4 regions of the Roseococcus sp. GW821-FHT12F05 genome follow, and region 2 is predicted to be linked to each of the others. Evidence: riboswitches for the same ligand, from Rfam matches in the RefSeq annotation. Region 2 holds a riboswitch; each other region holds the start of a gene.
The links. Region 2 has a riboswitch for cobalamin ahead of AC1ROY_RS10755 (nitrile hydratase subunit alpha). Riboswitches for the same ligand answer to the same signal wherever they lie in the genome.
Positions count from the first base shown of each region.

Region 1: it holds a riboswitch for cobalamin, as region 2 does, so the genes downstream of both, AC1ROY_RS32545 (DUF1289 domain-containing protein) here and AC1ROY_RS10755 (nitrile hydratase subunit alpha) in region 2, are expected to answer to the same signal.
Region 3: it holds a riboswitch for cobalamin, as region 2 does, so the genes downstream of both, AC1ROY_RS20075 (ABC transporter substrate-binding protein) here and AC1ROY_RS10755 (nitrile hydratase subunit alpha) in region 2, are expected to answer to the same signal.
Region 4: it holds a riboswitch for cobalamin, as region 2 does, so the genes downstream of both, AC1ROY_RS22570 (DUF1636 family protein) here and AC1ROY_RS10755 (nitrile hydratase subunit alpha) in region 2, are expected to answer to the same signal.

Region 1 is NZ_JBXAQB010000023.1:41,387-44,571, reverse strand. It holds gene metE (5-methyltetrahydropteroyltriglutamate--homocysteine S-methyltransferase) at 1-1,440, opposite strand, end outside; gene AC1ROY_RS32545 (DUF1289 domain-containing protein) at 1,462-1,668, opposite strand; cobalamin riboswitch at 1,796-2,017, opposite strand; gene AC1ROY_RS32540 (dihydroorotase) at 2,109-3,185, shown strand, end outside.
Region 2 is NZ_JBXAQB010000003.1:488,700-491,884, forward strand. It holds gene AC1ROY_RS10745 (SDR family NAD(P)-dependent oxidoreductase) at 1-72, shown strand, start outside; gene nthB (nitrile hydratase subunit beta) at 74-691, opposite strand; gene AC1ROY_RS10755 (nitrile hydratase subunit alpha) at 696-1,295, opposite strand; cobalamin riboswitch at 1,449-1,689, opposite strand; gene AC1ROY_RS10760 (tRNA1(Val) (adenine(37)-N6)-methyltransferase) at 1,716-2,429, opposite strand; gene AC1ROY_RS10765 (putative signal transducing protein) at 2,422-2,619, opposite strand; gene AC1ROY_RS10770 (polyprenyl synthetase family protein) at 2,849-3,185, shown strand, end outside.
Region 3 is NZ_JBXAQB010000008.1:152,509-155,693, forward strand. It holds gene AC1ROY_RS20065 (ABC transporter ATP-binding protein) at 1-50, opposite strand, end outside; gene AC1ROY_RS20070 (ABC transporter permease) at 29-781, opposite strand; gene AC1ROY_RS20075 (ABC transporter substrate-binding protein) at 781-1,767, opposite strand; cobalamin riboswitch at 1,803-2,038, opposite strand; gene AC1ROY_RS20080 (hypothetical protein) at 2,385-2,741, shown strand; gene AC1ROY_RS20085 (SH3-like domain-containing protein) at 2,744-3,034, shown strand; gene AC1ROY_RS20090 (nitrile hydratase subunit alpha) at 3,034-3,185, shown strand, end outside.
Region 4 is NZ_JBXAQB010000010.1:177,028-180,212, reverse strand. It holds gene cobO (cob(I)yrinic acid a,c-diamide adenosyltransferase) at 1-111, opposite strand, end outside; gene cobU (bifunctional adenosylcobinamide kinase/adenosylcobinamide-phosphate guanylyltransferase) at 108-614, opposite strand; gene AC1ROY_RS22575 (hypothetical protein) at 693-1,274, opposite strand; cobalamin riboswitch at 1,395-1,610, shown strand; gene AC1ROY_RS22570 (DUF1636 family protein) at 1,720-2,100, shown strand; gene cobW (cobalamin biosynthesis protein CobW) at 2,097-3,128, shown strand; gene cobN (cobaltochelatase subunit CobN) at 3,130-3,185, shown strand, end outside.

The DNA.
Region 1 (3,185 bases), on a different contig from region 2:
CTCCTCCATGCGGGCCTCGAGGAAGGCGTCGTACTCGGCCTCCGGCAGGGTGCCGCGCTTGCGGGCGACTCGCGCGGCGCGGATGTCCTGCGTCTGCGGAAAGCTGCCGATGGTGGTGGTCGGATAGTCCGGAAGGTTCAGCCGTGCGCGCTGGGCGAGGCGGCGCTCTGCGAAGGGCAGGCGCCGCGCATCCTCCGGCGTTCCCGCCGCGAGGCGCCGGGCCACCGCCTTGTCGTGCAGCCGCGGCGAGGCGCGGCGGGCGGCCTGGCGGACGTCACTGGCGTCCAGCGCCTCGGCGATGGCGCCGCGGCCCTCGACGAGGCCGCGCGCGAGCAGCGCCACCTCCTCCAGCTTCTGCTTCGCGAAGCCCATCCAGCCCTTGAGCTCGGCATCGAGGCCGGTCTCGCCGGCGAGGTCGATCGGGCTGTGCAGCAGCGAGCAGGAGGGCGCCACCTGCAGCAGCTCGAAGCGCCGCGAGGCGGCCGCCGAGCGCAGCTTCAGGAAGGCGCGCGAGAGGTCCGTCGCCCAGACGTTGCGGCCGTCCACGACGCCGAGGGACAGCACCATCCGCGCCGGCGCGTGGCGCAGGGCCACGTCCAGCATCTGCGGCGCACGCACGAGGTCGAGATGGACGCCGGCGACGGGCAGGTTCAGCGCCGTCTCCAGGTTCTCCCTGAGATCGCCGAAATAGGCGGCGAGCAGGATCGAGAGGCCCGGCGCGGCCAAGGCCAGCGCGGCATAGGTCGTGCCGAAGGCGGCGCGGGCCTGCGGCGCGAGGTCGAGCACCAGGCAGGGCTCGTCGATCTGCACCTGGGTCGCGCCGGCGGCGGCGAGGCGCTTCAGCGTCTCGGCATAGACAGGCAGCAGGCCGGGGAGCAGGTCGAGCGGATCGCCCGCGCCCTCGGCCATCTTGCCGAGCAGCAGGAAGGAGACCGGACCGAGCAGCACCGGCCGCGTCATGTGGCCGAGCGCCTTGGCCTCCAGGAAGGCCTCGACGGCGGGGAAGCCGGTGGGGGCGAACTCCTGTCCCTTGCCGAAGACGGGCACGAGGTAGTGGTAGTTCGTGTCGAACCACTTGGTCATCTCAAGCGCGGGCGCGCCGTGGCCGCCGCAGCAGGCGTCCTCGTCGCCGCGCCCGCCGCGGGCCAGGGCGAAGCGGGTCGCAAGCGAGACCGCCTCGCCCGGATGCCAGCCATAGCCATGCGGGATGGCGCCCACGGCGCAGGCCGTGTCCAGCACGTGGTCATAGAGGGAAAAATCGTTGCTCGGCGGCATGGCGATGCCGGCCTCGGCCTGCAGCGCCCAGTGGCGGGCGCGCAGCTCGGCGGCGGTGGCGAGCACGGAATCCTCGCCGGTCCTGCCGGACCAATGGGATTCGAGCGCGGTCTTGAGTTCCCGCCGCAAGCCAATGCGGGGGAAGCCCAGGTTGTAGGCGGTCATGGTCGTCTCCTGAAGGGGCGCTCAGGCCCCGGATCTGTCGGGATGAGTCGCCAGCCGGGCCCGAGCCGCACGCAGGATCGCGTGCCGGGCCGCGGCGGAAGCCGTGGGCCAGGCGACGATCTCGTCGAGACGGCGGCCGCAGCCGAGGCAGACCTCCCCATCCAGCTTGCAGATGCGCAGGCAGGGCGAGGTCGGATCGGACTCGGAGGGCCGGGGAACGGCCGGCATGGCGGTCAGGCTTTCTGGGGACAGGCCCGCATTCGCCCACGACAGGGTGTTCGGTTCAGGACATTCAGGGCGCGGCTTTGGCGCATGGTCGGTCTCTCCCTGTCCGGGGGCACCCCGCCCCGGCGGTTGGGTTTCGCGCGTGCCGGCAGGTCTCCTGGCTCACGGGTCGTCACTCGCCCCTCGGCCTTCCCGGGATCGGGATCCCAGTGACCAGCCCTCTTGCGAGGGCGATGAGAGGCCAGCTCGCCGCTGACAGTTGCGGGGGCAGCCGCCGACTTGGCTCGCATCACGAGCCTCACGGCGTTCCCTTTTCACCGGCTCGCGCCGGACCAACACGTCATCAACATATCCTTATGTCTCACCGAGTCAAGCACGTCTTGCGCGCCCCGCCGGACCCGTCAGATTGCGGCCAATTACCGACCTGCGGAGTTCTCCCCCCGATGCCCCATTTCGATCTCATCCTGCGCGGCGGCCAGGCCGTCCTGCCCTGGGGCATCGAGCCGCTGGACATCGGCGTGCGCAGCGGGCGGATCGCCGCCATGGGCGCGCTGGGCAAGGCCGAGGCCGCCCAGGTGATCGACTGCACGCATCTGCACGTGCTGCCCGGCCTGATCGACGCGCATGTCCATCTGCGCGAGCCGGGCGACCCGAAGGTCGAGACCATCGCCACGGGCACGAAGGCCGCGATCCTCGGCGGCCTGACGACGGTCTTCGACATGCCGAACACCGCGCCCTCCATCACCGATTCGGCGCAGCTGGCCTGGAAGCGCGCCTATGTGGCGGAGCATGCGTATTGCGACATGGGCCTCTATGTCGGCGCTTCGAAGAAGAACATCGCCGAGCTCGCCGAGCTGGAGCTGGAGGACAATGTCTGCGCGGTGAAGGTCTTCGCGGGCTCCTCCACGGGCGACCTGCTGATCGAGGACGACGCGACGCTGGAGGCCGTGATGCGCTCCGGCCGCCGGCGCATCTGCTACCACTCCGAGGACGAGTACCGCCTGCAGGAGCGCAAGCCGCTCTTCACCGAGGGCATGCCCCACCGCAACCACATGGTCTGGCGCGACGTGGAATGCGCGATGCTCGGCACGAAGCGCCTCATGGCCCTCGCCCGCAAGACCGGCCGTCCCGCGCACATCCTGCATGTGTCCACGGCCGAGGAGCTCGAATACCTCGGCGATTTCAAGGACATCTGCTCCGTCGAGGTGCTGATGAACCACCTCACCCAGACCGACGAGGCCTATGACCGCCTCGGCGGCTATGCGGTGATGAACCCGCCCATCCGCGAGCAGCGCCACCTCGAGGCCGCCTGGGCCGCCGTGCGCAACGGCACGGTGGACGTGGTGGGCAGCGACCACGCCCCGCATTCCCGCGAGGCCAAAGAGCGCCCCTGGCCCAACACCGCCGCCGGCCTGACGGGCGTGCAGACCATCGTGCCGGTGATGCTCGACCATGTGAGCGCCGGCCGCCTCAGCCTCTCGCGCCTCGTGGACCTGATGTGCGCCGGCCCCGCGCGGATC
Region 2 (3,185 bases):
GCCATCACCGGCGGGCAGTTCCAGGTGGATGGCGGGCGCACGGCATGCCCGGGCGGCAGCGCCCTCCGATAGATCAGGGCTGCGGCGACACCTTCTCCAGGTAGCTCTGGAAGACGCCGACATGGTTGAACGCCTCGTCGCAGCTGTCCGGCCAGAGCTCGGTCGAACGGAAGCGCACGTCGTAGGTCGGCTCCATCGTGGCCTGCATGTTGTGCGCGGCGGCGTCTGGGAAGGGGTAGGGCGGGGTGATGCCGACCACCACGCCCGTCTTGCCCCTGATGTAGCCGGGCATGCGGTGGTGCCCGGAGACGAACTCGTACTTCACGCGCACCGTCTCGCCGATCGCGAAGCTCTGCGGCGGCGCGGCCATGCGGCCCGGCCCGATCGGCAGCGCCAGCGGGAAGGTGCCTTCGACCAGCGCCTCCAGCTCCTCCTTCGTGGTGATGCCCTTCTCCACGGCGAGCGTGGCCGCCGCCGTCAGCACGCGCTCGTAATAGGGCGCGCTCATGTAGTGGGTCGGTGCCATGCGCTCGATGGCGTGGCGATACTCGTCCATGTTGTAGATGTGGGTCTTCACCGAGATGGCCGAGAGCGCGCGGGCCAGCGGCTCCCAGGTCTCGTCATGCGGAGGCGCGGGGTAGTTGATCTTCCCGAAGCCCTGTTTGCCGCCGAGGTCGTGCATGCTGTCCATGGCGTCAGCCCTTCACCTCGTCGAGGCGCGAGGCGCCGATCATGGAATCCTGCGTCACGATCACGGCCAGCTTCTCGGCGGGCCAGCCGATCGTGGCCGGCGGCTGCACGGGCAGCACCATGTAGCGGGTGTCGGCGGTCGTGTCCCAGACGCGGATTTCCGTCGTTGCCGGCAGGTCGAGCCCCATCTCGCGCAGCGCGGTGCGCGACTGGCGGACAACGCGGGCGCGGTACTCCATGTCCTTGTACCAGTCCGGCGCGGCGCCGATGATCGTATAGGCCGTGCACGAGCACAGCGTGCAGACGATCAGGTTGTGGATATCGGGCGTGTTCTCCAGCACCACGAGGTGGCGGTGGTGCTCCGGGAAGTCGAAGCCCATCTCGCGCGCGGCCGAGGTGCCGTCGGCCAGCATGCGGGCGCGGTAGTCCGGATCGGTCCAGGCGCGGGCGACCATCTGGCCACCGTTGAGGGTGACCCATTGCTCCTCGGCATGCTCGGTGAACTCCTCGACGAAGCCATCGGGGAGGATGCCCTTGCCCTTGAGCACGATCTCGAGGGCGGCGGCGCGCTGCTCGATCGGCGCGGGCTGGTTGGACGCGGCCATGGAAGTTTCTCCTGCTTTATCGATGGTTTGGGGGGAATCCGTGCCCGCCGGATCGCATTGCAATGCGGCCGTCGGCGGCTTCAGCCAGGATAGGCACACCCTGCTCACCTGCCCCGGTGCACCCCGCCCGGATCCCATGGGTTGCGGCGGCCTTCCGGCGCGTCGGCCACGGCAGGTCTCCTGGCTCGCGGGTCACGGAAGCGGGCCCTGCCTTCCCGCGGCTTCCGCCGCAGTGGCCCGCCGCGCCTTGGGCGCGACGGAGGGGCCAGCGTCTCGCCGCTGACAGTTGCGGGGGCAGCTGCCGACTTGCCCGGAGCGGGGGAGCATTCCCCCGGCGGACGCACGGCATTCCCTTTTCACCCGCTCGCGCGGGACCGGTGCAGCGTCATGCTGGCAAGGCGGGCCGCGTGGCGCAAGGGCTCAGAGGGCCGCGCCGTCCCGCAGCACGGCATGGGCGGCGGCGGTGGCGCTGCCGTCGGCCTCGTGCAGTGCGAGGCCGGGGAGCATCTCGTCCGCGCCGCGACCGCCCTTCCGGGCCTGGATGAGGATGCGCTTGGCCGCCGCGCCGGCCCGCGGCCAGAGCGGCAGCAGCCGCACCGAGCCGCAGCCGGCGTCACGGAACCCAGCGGCCGCCTCGGCCAGGCGCGCGGCGGGCAGGACCAGCGACACCGTTCCCTTGTGCCGCAGCGGCCGGGTCAGCGCCGCGATCCAGGCCGAGAGCGGCGCGTCCTCATGCGCCGCCTGTCGGCGCCCGGCGTCCGGCGAGGCGGTGCCCCCGGTCCAGTAGGGCGGGTTGGCCATGGCGTGCTGCATCGGCGCGAGGGCGGGCAGCGCGCAGCAATCCTCGGCGAGGATGGTGGCCTTTGCCCCGTTGAGGGCCACGTTGCGGACGGCGATCGCGGCCAGCTCCGGGTCGCGCTCCACCGCCGTGACCACGATTCCCGGCACCCGCGCCGCCAGGCAGAGGAACGCCGCGCCCGTCCCGCAGCCGATCTCCAGCACCGAATCCCCCGTCCGGGCCGGCACGAAAGCGGCCAGCAGCACCGGGTCGATCGCCGCCCGGAACCCCTGCCGCGGCTGCAGCAGCCGCACCCGGCCGCCGAGCAGCCCGTCCTCGGTCAGGTCCTCAGACACCGGCGTCCCGCAGCAGCCGCCGCGCCCGTGCCGCGTCCGCCGCCGTCACCGCCAGCCGGCGCGGGAAGATCGACAGGCCCAGTCCCGCCAGGTTCTGGTCGAGCTGCACCACCTCGATCCCCGCGCCGCGCAGGAGCGCCGCCAGGAATTGGATTCGAACCGGATCGGCGTCCTCGGCGACCACATCCATCGCGGGAAATCCTTGATTTGCCTCGCCTTGCCGCCATGTCGGCTGCTCGGGTATCCTGCATCGGCCCGGCCGGGGTCAAGGCTGGACGCAACTTCAGGGGTTTGGACGAGTGGCGGGTGCGATTGACGCGAAACGGGATGGCGCCAGGCCGCACAATGCCAACCCGCGCGATGCCAACCCGCGCGATGCCAGCCCGCGCGACCGGGGCGAGGGCGCGCTCGCCCGGCTGATGGACCTCGTGGCCGAGGATCTCGCCGCCTGCAACCGCCTCATCGTCGAGCGCATGCACAGCCAGGTGGCGCTGATCCCGCAACTCGCGGCGCATATCGTGGCGGCCGGCGGCAAGCGGCTGCGGCCGCTGCTGACGCTGGCGGCCTCGAAGCTCTGCGGCTATTCCGGCGCGCGGCACGTGGCGCTCGCCGCCTGCGTGGAGTTCATCCATACCGCCACCCTCCTGCACGACGACGTGGTGGACGAGAGCGAGCTCCGCCGGGGGCAGGCCAGCGCCAATGCGCTCTTCGGCAACAAGCCCTCGGTCCTCGTAGGCGACTTCCTGTTCGCCCGCG
Region 3 (3,185 bases), on a different contig from region 2:
ATCGGCCGCGCCGTCACGGGCTGCTCCTTCAGCTGCGCCAGTGGCTGCATCGGGTCTCGATCCATCGGATACCTTCGTTGATCAGGATGGCGGTCACCGAGACGATCAGCACGCCGGCGAAGAGGTTCTTCATCATGAAGCCCTCGCCCCAGCCCGCGATCTGCTGCCCGATGCCGCTGCGCGAGGCGTACATCTCCGCGAGGATGACCGCTGTCGTGGAGAAGATCACCGCGAGCCGCAGCGCCTCCAGCAGCACCGGCAGCATGCTCGGCAGGTAGACATGGCGCGTGATCTGCGCCCGCGTGGCGCCGTAGGAGCGCGCGGTCAGCACATGCTCCTCGCGCACCGAGCGCACGGCGGCCGTGGCGCTCATCAGCACGATCAGGATGGTGGAGAAGCAGCCGAAGGCCACCTTCTGCCAGAAGCTGATCCCCAGCGTGAGGATGAACAGCGGCAGGAAGATCGACTTCGGCACGCTGAAGAGGAAGTAGAGCAGCGGCTCGCAGACCTGGGCGAGCCGCTTGTTCTCCGCCAGCAGGATGCCGAGCAGGACGCCCGTCGGCACGGAGATGATCAGCGCCGCGCCGAGCTGCAGCCCGGTAATCGCGAGGTCGCCATGGATGGCGGGCCGCTGCAGCAGCTGCAGCGCCGTGACGAACACCGCGCTGAAGGGCGGCAGGATCTCGTCGTCCACCCAGCCGAGCCGCGGCAGCGCCTCCCAGATTCCCAGCGCCAGCGCCAGCAGCAGCAGCCGCACGGCCAGCATCGCCGTGCGGGACATCAGCGCGTCGGCACCGGCCGGAAGCGGGTGGTGAAGACCTCCTCGGCGGGCGCCATCTCGGTCATGCCGCTCATGCGCGACAGCTCCAGCGAATAGGCGACCTGCGCGGGGTCGATCACCCCGTCGGGGGACAGCTTGAGGATGGTCTCCTCGTACTCGATGGCCGCGATCTCGGCCGGAATCTCGTTGTTGGTGGAGATCAGCTCGATGGCCGGGCCGCGGTTCGCGCGCAGCCAGGCGAGGCCGCCATAGATGGCGTTGACGCCGCCCTGCACCGCCTGCGGCGTGTCGCGGATCATGCGGTCGCTCACGATCCAGCCGGCGGTGATGTGCTGCGGGATGGCGGTGCCGTAGTCGATCAGGCTGCGCGCCTGGTTCGCGCGGATCAGCTGGAAGCTGAGCGGCGAGTAGATCACCGCGGCGTCGACGTTGCGCGAGCGCAGGTTGGGCACCAGCCCGCCGCCGCCGACGGGCACGCGGTTGGTGGTGATGCGCCGGTCCGTCTCGGTCCATTGCGCCAGGAGGTCGGAGCCCGAGCCGCGCGAGGTGATGCCCAGCTTCTTGCCCGCCAGCTCCGAGACCTCGCGGATCGGCGAATCCGTGCGCACCATCAGGTGCCAGCCGTAATAGGCGAGCGCGCCGGCGGTCACGAGCTTGGAGCCGAAGCCGCGCTTGATCCCCGCCGCGACCAGCGCGGGCGGATCCAGGATCAGGTCCGTGGCGCCGGCGGCCAGCGCCTCGAAGCACTCGGCGCCGCCGCGGTAGATCGTGGTCTCGACCGTCAGCCCCTCCTTCTCGAAGAAGCGCTGCTGCTCGGCCGCGGTGGCGATGATGGTGGGCCAATAGGCCTTGGTCGGCACGCCGACGCGGATGCGCGGGCGGGCCTGGGCCAGCGCCGGACTCGCCAGGCCTGCGCCTGCGACTCCCGCGGCGAGCGCCCGGCGCGACAAAGCGAAGCCGGGCCGTGAGGCGGCTTGATCGGTCATCTCAGTCTCCTTGTCCAGGGCACCCCGCCTGGTCGTGATGGGTCGTTCGGATGGCAGGTCTCCTGGCTCGCGGGTCGTCGATGCAGGCCCCACCTTCCCACGGCTCTCGCCGCAGTGGCCCGTCGCGCAGGCGGCGCGACGGATGGGCCAGCGTCTCGCCGCTGACAGTTGCGGGGGCAGCTGCCGACTTGCCCCCCGAGGACTTGTCCCGGAGAACTCACGGCATTCCCTTTTGACCCGCTTGCGCGGGACCATCCGGTGCCGTCGATATCGTGGCTTGCCGGGAGAGGCAAGGCGCGATCCGTGAACATGGCGAGTCCGCCCGGCCCGCGCGCATCCGGGAGCGGCGTTCCCCCGGTCCCTTGCGACTCCCGATGCGGCAGGGCTCCGCGCCGCCGGCCTGGGGCAGGATCGGGCCGGGCCGGCACGGGCGGCGAGTCGCGCATGGCGGAGCGCATGACGTTTTCCCTCGGCCCCGTTGCTCGGAGCCTGCGGACGGACGGTATCGGTAACAGACCCGCGCGGGCAAGCCCGCTGCCGGGACGATGCGGCGCCGCACCAAACCCCTTGCCGCTGCGGCGGGCCCGGGTCACGCTCGGCGTCCCCAGGGGACCGACATGACCGAACCACCCTATCGCGGATACCACGATATCGGCGGCCTGCCCGGCGGCCCCGTGATCCAGGACGAACGGCCCTTCGAGGCCTGGCAGGCGCTCTCCGAATCCATCCGCGGCGCGCTCAACGCCCGCGGCCACAGCGTCACGCTCGACGAGATCCGGCGCAGCTTCGAGAGCTTCGGCGTGGAGCTCTACAAGACGCTCGGCTTCTACGAGCGCCGCACCGAGGCGCTGTGCCGCCTCCTCGCCGAGAAGGAGTTCTTCACCGTCGAGGAGGTGCAGGCGCGCATGGATTCCCTCGCCGCCGCGCGCGGCCAGGTGGTGGACCACGCCGCCAAGACCGTGACGGGAGGCTGAGCGTGCCGCGCTTCCAACCCGGCGACGCCGTGCGCGTGCTCGATCTCGGCAAGCCCGGCCATGTCCGCATCCCCTTCTTCGTCCGGCAGAAGATCGGCCAGGTGGAGCGCTATTGCGGCGCGCATGCGAACCCGGAAGACCTCGCCTATGGCCGCGACGGGCTGCCGAGGATCGACCTCTACCGCGTGCACTTCCGCCAGCAGGAGCTCTGGCCCGACTACGGCGGCTCCCTCAGCGATTCCCTGGAGATCGAGGTCTACGACCACTGGCTCGCCCCCGCGGAGATCGCCTGATGCCCGCACCCGCCCCCACCCGCTTCTCCGCCGGCGCCGTCGATCCCTGCCGCCCCGTCACCGAGGGCCATGGCGGCGCCGACTACTACGCCCTGATGGCCGAGGCGCTGCACCGGCTGCTGCTGGACAAGGGCATCCTGTCGCAAGAGGA
Region 4 (3,185 bases), on a different contig from region 2:
CAGCAGGCCCTTCGCGACGATGGGCTTGGATGCCACCTCCGCATCCTGCACAACCTTGCGCTTCTGCATCTTCTGGCGATGCCGCTCGGCCTCTTCCTCGGTGATGCTCATTTCAGTCTCAGGGGAATGCCGGCCACGACCAGTTCGACGCGTCCCGCCACCGCGGCGACCTCTTGGTTCAGCCGGCCCTGCGCGTCGCGGAACCGGCGGCCGAGCGGCGTCGCCGGCACGATGCCGGAGCCGACCTCGTTCGAGACCAACACCGTCGGCGCCACGCGCGCCAGGAGGGCCGCCAGCAGCGATCCGGTGGCGGCGTCCAGCTCCGCTTCGGCCAGCATCAGGTTGCTCAGCCACAGCGTCAGGCAATCCACCAGCAGCGGCGCATCGGGCGTCGTCGCGATGGCCTCCGGCAGGTCGCGCGGGGCATCCACGGTCACCCATCCCACGGGCCGCCGCGCCCGGTGCTCGGCGATGCGCGCGGTCATTTCCGCATCGTAGGATTCGGCCGTCGCGATGTAGGTCCAGGGCGGTGCCTCCGCCTGGACAAGCGCCTCCGCGTGCCGGCTCTTGCCGGAGCGCGCGCCGCCGAGGACGAGGGTGAGCGGGCTGGACATGGGCGCGGACCATGGCCGCGTCCGCTCCGGACGGCAATGGGTCGCCCGGCCCCACGCAGGAGGCCGGGCGAAGGCCGCTCAGCGAGCGGGGACGCCTGCCGGCATCTGCTGCGCCGTGTAGCCGGCGGGAACCGAGAGGCGGGCCGGATCGATGGCGCCGTAGGCGACCTGGGTGGCCTCCATGGTCACGGCGGCGCCGTTGGGGCCGGTCGAGACGGAGCGCAGCAGGACCCCGTCGTCGGTCATGCAATTCGTGCCGCGCACCTGGCCGAGGGCCATTTCCCACTCGGTGCAGGCGGTGCCGGCCACCGTCGCTCGCCCCTTGCGGGTGAAGGTCGCGCCGGCCGGCGCTTCCTGGTTCATCGCGGCGACCGTGGCCGGCGGCATGGTCACCACCATGCGCTGGGCGTCCATGACCATGACGGCGGAATTGGCCTGCCGATCAATGAGGATCCAGCCGGTATTGCCGGGCGGGTCGACGCGCTGCTTGCCGGTGCTGACGGAGAAGGCCATCCGCGTCTCCTGCGGGGGCATGCCGGCGAGCCCGGTCATGCGATAGGTGACCGTCACGTCCCGTGTGGGGCGAAGGTTCGCGGGCTGCGCCAGGGCCGGAAGCGCGAGGGCGGAAAGAGTGGCCGCGGCGGCCAGAAGTCGGATCATGCGGTACCTCCTGAGGTTCATTTTTTAATTCCTTGGAATGTAGATGGTTGCCCGCCGCCGGTCGAGCCGCCCTCCCATCCCCGCCGCATCGCCGTTGACAGTGCCGGCCCGCCCGTGTCTCTCATGCCCTCGCTTGATGGTCCCCGCCGGGAGGCGGGGTGAAAAGGGAACATGGAGCGGGCGCCGCGAGGCTCCCGAAGCCGTGGCTGCCCCCGCAACTGTGAGCGGAGAGCCCGTGCCAAACAGCCACTGGACCCGCCCGCGAGGGCGTTCCGGGAAGGCGGCACCGGGCGTCGATCCGCGAGCCAGGAGACCTGCCATCTCGCGACAGACCACCGTGCCGGGCGGGGTGCCTCGGCGCGGCCGCCATCCCGGCGACGGCGCGTGTCCCGCGCCGCGACTGCATCCCCATTCCCGCGCTTCCAGGCGCAGGAGGAGCATGCGCTTGTCCCTCTCCGAACACGTCGCCGGCCCGGTGACGCTCTTCGTCTGCACGACCTGCCGCCATCCCGACGACGCGGTGGACGTCCAGCCTCGCGCCGGCGCCCGCCTGGCCGCGACCCTCACCCCGTCGGAGGGCGTGGACATCCGCGAGGTGGAGTGCCTGGCCAATTGCAGGCGCGGCCCCTCCGTCGCCATGGCGCGGCCGGGCGGCTGGAGCTACGTCTTCGGCGGTCTCGCGCCGACCGACGGCACGGCGGTGCTCGAGGGCGCGCGCCTTCTGTCCCTCTCGGCCGACGGCCTGATGCCCTGGCGCGGTCGCCCCGAGCCCCTGAAGCGCGGCCTGATCGCCCGCATCCCGCCCATTCCCGGAGCCCGCGCATGAGCCTCGCCCGCATTCCCTGCACCATCGTCACGGGCTTTCTCGGCGCTGGTAAGACGACCCTGATCCGCCACATGCTCCAGAACCCCCAGGGAAGGCGGCTCGCGGTGATCGTGAACGAGTTCGGCGATGTCGGCATGGACGCGGAGATCCTGCGCGGCTGCGGCGCCGAGGCCTGCGACGAGGCCGGCATCATCGAGCTCGCGAACGGCTGCATCTGCTGCACCGTGGCCGACGACTTCGTGCCCGCCCTGGACGCGCTGCTGGCGCTGGATCCGCAGCCCGAGCACATCCTGATCGAGACCTCCGGCCTCGCCTTGCCCAAGCCGTTGGTCCAGGCCTTCCACTGGCCCGCGATCCGCGGCCGCGTGACGGTGGATGGCGTGGTGGCGGTGGTGGACGGCGCGGCGCTCTCCGAAGGGCGCGTGGCGGCCGACCCGGCGGCGCTGGCGGCGCAGCGCGCGGCCGATCCCTCGTTGGATCATGAGGATCCGGTCGAGGAGGTCTTCGAGGACCAGCTCGCCTGCGCCGACCTCGTGGTGATGACCAAGGCGGACCTGCTGGACGCGAAGGCGCTCTCCCGCGCGCATGCCGCGATCGCCGAGGCGATGCCGCGTGCCGTGGCCGTGGTGACGACCGCGCAGGGCCGGCTCGAGCCGGATGTGATGCTGGGCCTCGGCCTCGGCACGGAGGCGGATATCGCGAACCGGCCCACGCATCACGACAATGAGCTGGAGCACGACCACGACGATTTCGACACGGTGGTGATGGACCTGCCCGAGGCGGCCGATCCCGCGGCGCTCGCCGCCCGCGTGGCGACGGCCTGCGCGGTGACGGGCGTGCTGCGCGCGAAGGGATTTTCCTCTGTCGCCGGCAAGCCCTTGCGGCTTCTGGTGCAGGCGGTCGGCCAGCGCGTCACGCATCAGTACGACCGTGCCTGGGGGCCTGCCGAGGCACGCCAGGGCAGGCTGGTGGTGATCGGGCTCAAGGGCTTCGACCAGGCCGCCGTTGCCGAGGCGCTCGCGGGGTAGCATGCACATCCTCGCCACGTCAGCCGCCTCGATCGACGGGCTCGCCGAGCCGGTCGA